DNA from 2 places in the Pseudomonas sp. SJZ078 genome. Region 2 is predicted to be linked to the other one. Evidence: predicted binding sites of a transcription regulator. Region 2 holds the regulator's gene; the other holds the start of a gene.

Region 1 (2,198 bases), on a different contig from region 2:
GACAGCTGCTGCATGGCAGCGATGGTTTTATCCACCACCTGCTGACCGTCTTCGGCCAGATTACGGGCTTCGCTGGAGTGTTGCGAGGCGAGGGCGGCGTTCTGGGCGATTTCCTGGGCAGCGGCGCCGAGCTGATTGATGGCCGCCGCTACGCTGCTGGTGCGTGAGGCTTGCTGGTCGGAATTGAACATCGACGAGTTGGAGGCGCTGACCACGCGCAGCGCCACTTCGTTGACCTGGCCGGTGGCCGAGGCCACTTCTCGGATCGAGGTGTGGATGCGCTCGACGAAACGGTTGAAGGACGTACCCAGGGCGCCGAATTCATCCTGGCCGTGAATGGTCAGGCGGCGGGTCAGGTCGCCTTCGCCTTCGGCGATGTCATGCATCGCACGGCCCATGGTCAACAGCGGTTGCATCAGCACGCGGATCAACATGCCCAGCAGGGCAATGATGAAGACCACGGCAATGGCCATGGCGATCAGCGCCGAGGTACGGAACTCGCTGAGCATGGCCAGCGCAGTGTCCTTGTCGAGCACCAGTGCCACGTACCAGTCTGCGCCCGGCACGCCATTGACCCGGGTAAAGGAGATGAACTGGGTCTTGCCGTCGAGTTCGACTTCCTTCATGCCCGGGCTGACTTGAGGGGCACCGTTTGGGTAGGCCTCGGCCAGGGTCTTGAGGATGCGGTTGCTGTCGGGATGGATCAGGATCTTGCCATCGGCGCTGACGATGAACGCATGGCCGTGGCCACCGAAGTTCAGCGAGTTGATGATGGCGCTGACGCTCGACAGGTCGATGTCCGCACCCGCCACGCCGATCATCTGGCCCTGACGTTGTACCGGGGTCGCGACGGTAATTACCAGTTTGCCCGACGAGGCGGCAATATAGGGTTCGGTGACAATGGTCTGCTGCGCGCTGTTGGCGGCCTTATACCAGCCACGGGCGCGGGGGTCGTAGTCGGGGGCGCGATTACCGGCCGGCACCGAGAACATCACGCCGTCGACGCCACCGAAGTAGCTGAGCTGGAAGTTGCCGGTATAGGCGGGCAGGTCGATGGCCCGCTTGAGGCTGGCAGCGCTGTTGCCGTCGATGGCGACCTGCTGGGCCAGCGATTGCAGTAACTGGATACGCCCTTCGACCCACGTCTGAATGTTGCGGCTGGTCAGGTTGCCGAGTTCCTGCATGGACGTTTCGGTGCTGTTGTGCAGGCTTTGACGCTGACGGTAGTCGTTGAACAGGATGAAACAGGCGAACGCAACGGCTACCACAAGGGCTGCGGCCAGCAGGATTTTGTGGCTGAATTTCATGTTTCTGGTCATTAAGAGCGCTATCGCATAGGAGCTGGTCAGGAAGGGGCGTCAATTTGCCATACGGCAGGGTTTCGCGCTGTTCTTTTTATCGGCCCGCAACCGCCAGAGTTCAGGCGCCAGAGCGGCAAACCCGACGAAATGCACGACGCTGTCACAAACTGCTTGATTTACCGACGAACTACCCACTTTTACCCCAATAAATACTGGGTTCCCCGGGGAACCAGATAGGGGTTTTCTCTTCTAAGCTTCAGGTTGGCACCCTGCCACCTCCTTTCCGCTCCAGGAGTTCACGATGTCCCTGCGATCTATCGCGATGTTGTCTTTGTGTGTCTTGTTGACCGCATGCAGCAAGGTCAACCAGGAAAACTATTCGAAGCTGTCAGCCGGCATGTCCAAGGCCGAAGTCGAAACGTTACTGGGAAAACCGACCGACTGTTCGGGCGCGCTCGGCATGTCCAGTTGCACTTGGGGCGACCAGAAAAGCTTTATCAGCGTGCAATATGCCGGTGAGAAGGTGTTGATGTTTTCCGGCCAAGGCCTGAAGTAATCCGGGGCGACGTGCCCACGGGAGAAAAATAATGATGCGGTTATTGTTAGTGCTTTTAGCCGGCCTGGTATTGGCTGGCTGTGCCACTTCTGGCGAAGACCCGTTGGCGCCCAAGACCGTCAACAGCGTCAATCTCAAGCGTTACCAAGGGACCTGGTACGAGTTGGCCCGCCTGCCAATGTATTTCCAGCGCAACTGTGCGCAATCGGAAGCCCATTACACCCTCAAGCCTGACGGCAACATGGGTGTGTTCAATCGCTGCCTGACCTCTGACTGGAAGTGGGAAGAAGCCAAGGGCACCGCCACGCCCCAGGTACCGGGCAAGACCGACAAGCTCTGGG
Region 2 (2,198 bases):
CCGTACAGGTGATCGCGGTGACCGGCGGCAAAGGTGGCGTCGGCAAGACTAACGTGTCAGTGAACTTGTCCCTGGCTCTGGCAGAGCTTGGCCGACGGGTCATGCTGCTGGACGCCGACCTGGGCCTGGCGAACGTCGATGTGCTGTTGGGACTCACACCCAAGCGCACGCTGGCGGACGTGATCGAGGGCCGCTGCGAGCTGCGTGACGTGCTGCTGCAGGGGCCGGGCGGGATTCGCATCGTGCCGGCCGCCTCCGGCACCCAGAGCATGGTTCATCTGACGCCGGCCCAGCACGCCGGCCTGATCCAGGCATTCAGCGACATCGGTGACAACCTCGACGTGCTGGTAATCGACACGGCGGCGGGCATCGGTGATTCGGTCGTCAGCTTCGTGCGCGCCGCCCAGGAAGTGCTGCTGGTGGTCTGTGACGAGCCTACCTCCATCACCGATGCCTACGCCCTGATCAAGCTCTTGAACCGCGACTACGGCATGAACCGCTTCCGCGTCCTGGCCAACATGGCCCAGAGCCCGCAGGAGGGGCGCAACCTGTTCGCCAAGTTGACCAAGGTCACCGATCGTTTCCTGGACGTTGCCCTGCAATACGTCGGTGCCGTGCCGTACGACGAGAGCGTACGCAAGGCGGTCCAGAAGCAACGTGCCGTCTATGAAGCCTTTCCCCGTTCCAAATGCGCGCTGGCATTCAAGGCAATCGCCCAGAAGGTCGATACCTGGCCGCTGCCGGCCAATCCGCGCGGGCATCTGGAATTTTTCGTCGAGCGTCTCGTGCAACAAACAGCAGGGCCCGTGTTATGACAGCCAGCGGTTACAACCACCTCTACAAGAAATCGGCACGGGACGCCCAATACGAGTTGATCGAGCGTTATGCGCCCTTGGTCAAGCGCATCGCCTATCACTTGTTGGCGCGGTTGCCGGCCAGTGTGCAGGTCGAGGACCTGATCCAGGCGGGCATGATCGGCCTGCTCGAAGTGGCGAACAAATACGACGCCAGCAAGGGCGCCAGTTTCGAGACCTACGCCGGCATCCGCATTCGCGGCGCGATGCTCGACGAAGTCCGCAAGGGCGACTGGGCACCCCGTTCGGTGCATCGCAATACCCGCATGGTCAGTGACGCCATTCGCGCTATTGAAGCGAAAACCGGACGAGACGCTAAAGATCACGAGGTTGCGGCCGAACTCCAGTTGAGTCTCGATGATTATTACGGGATTTTGAACGATACCTTGGGCAGCCGCCTGTTCAGTTTCGACGACCTGTTGCAGGACGGCGATCATGATGGGCTGCACGAGGACGGCGCGAGTACTCACATGGAGCCTGCGCGTGACCTGGAAGACGAACGTTTCCAGAGCGCGTTGGCCGATGCGATTGCCAATTTGCCGGAGCGTGAGCGACTGGTCTTGGCGCTGTACTACGACGAAGAGCTGAATCTCAAGGAAATCGGTGAGGTCCTGGGGGTCAGCGAATCGCGGGTCAGTCAGTTACACAGCCAGTGCGCCGCCCGTTTGCGGGGGCGTTTGGGGGAGTGGCGAGCGCGCTGACAGTCGGTTCGGGTGCCCCGGACCGTCGTCGGATGCTGTACCGGATTGATTGAAATGGCGCGTTCAGGTGCTGTACGCGTTTAAGTCTGCTTGGAGGTCGAATTGGACAAGAACATGAAAATCCTCATCGTTGATGACTTTTCAACGATGCGGCGGATCATAAAAAACCTGTTGCGTGACCTTGGGTTCACCAACACGGTCGAGGCCGACGATGGCACCACTGCCATCCCGGTTCTCAATAGCGGGAGCATCGACTTTCTGGTGACTGACTGGAACATGCCCGGCATGACCGGTATCGACTTGCTGCGCCATGTGCGCGCCGATGAAAAACTCAAGCACCTTCCTGTGTTGATGGTCACCGCCGAAGCCAAGCGCGAGCAGATCATCGAAGCGGCCCAAGCCGGTGTGAACGGCTATGTGGTCAAACCCTTCACGGCCCAGGCGTTGAAAGAAAAGATCGAAAAGATCTTCGAACGCATCGGTTAACGGCGCCACGGGGGAGCTATGGAGAATAATGAAGCTTCAATGGGCGATTTCGAATCGACCCTGAAAAAACATGCCCGCGAACTGGTCGACAGCCTTGAGAAAGGTCGTTTCGGCGATGCAGTCCAGATGATCCACGAGCTCAATCAGACCCGGGATC

What was found. Region 2 encodes FliA, which starts transcription of late flagellar genes. Its sites were predicted from a motif close to CTAAAGTTTNNNNNNNNNNNGCCGNTAA; they were not measured.
Region 1: FBY02_RS15275 (methyl-accepting chemotaxis protein) is a predicted target of FliA. The motif match lies at 1,396-1,423, and genes of this name have one in related genera.

Annotation. Positions count from the first base shown of each region.
Region 1 is NZ_VIUG01000015.1:77,999-80,196, forward strand. It holds gene FBY02_RS15275 (methyl-accepting chemotaxis protein) at 1-1,319, opposite strand, end outside; gene bamE (outer membrane protein assembly factor BamE) at 1,603-1,857, shown strand; gene FBY02_RS15285 (lipocalin family protein) at 1,889-2,198, shown strand, end outside.
Region 2 is NZ_VIUG01000012.1:31,519-33,716, reverse strand. It holds gene fleN (flagellar synthesis regulator FleN) at 1-815, shown strand, start outside; gene fliA (RNA polymerase sigma factor FliA) at 812-1,555, shown strand; gene FBY02_RS13215 (chemotaxis response regulator CheY) at 1,670-2,041, shown strand; gene FBY02_RS13210 (protein phosphatase CheZ) at 2,060-2,198, shown strand, end outside.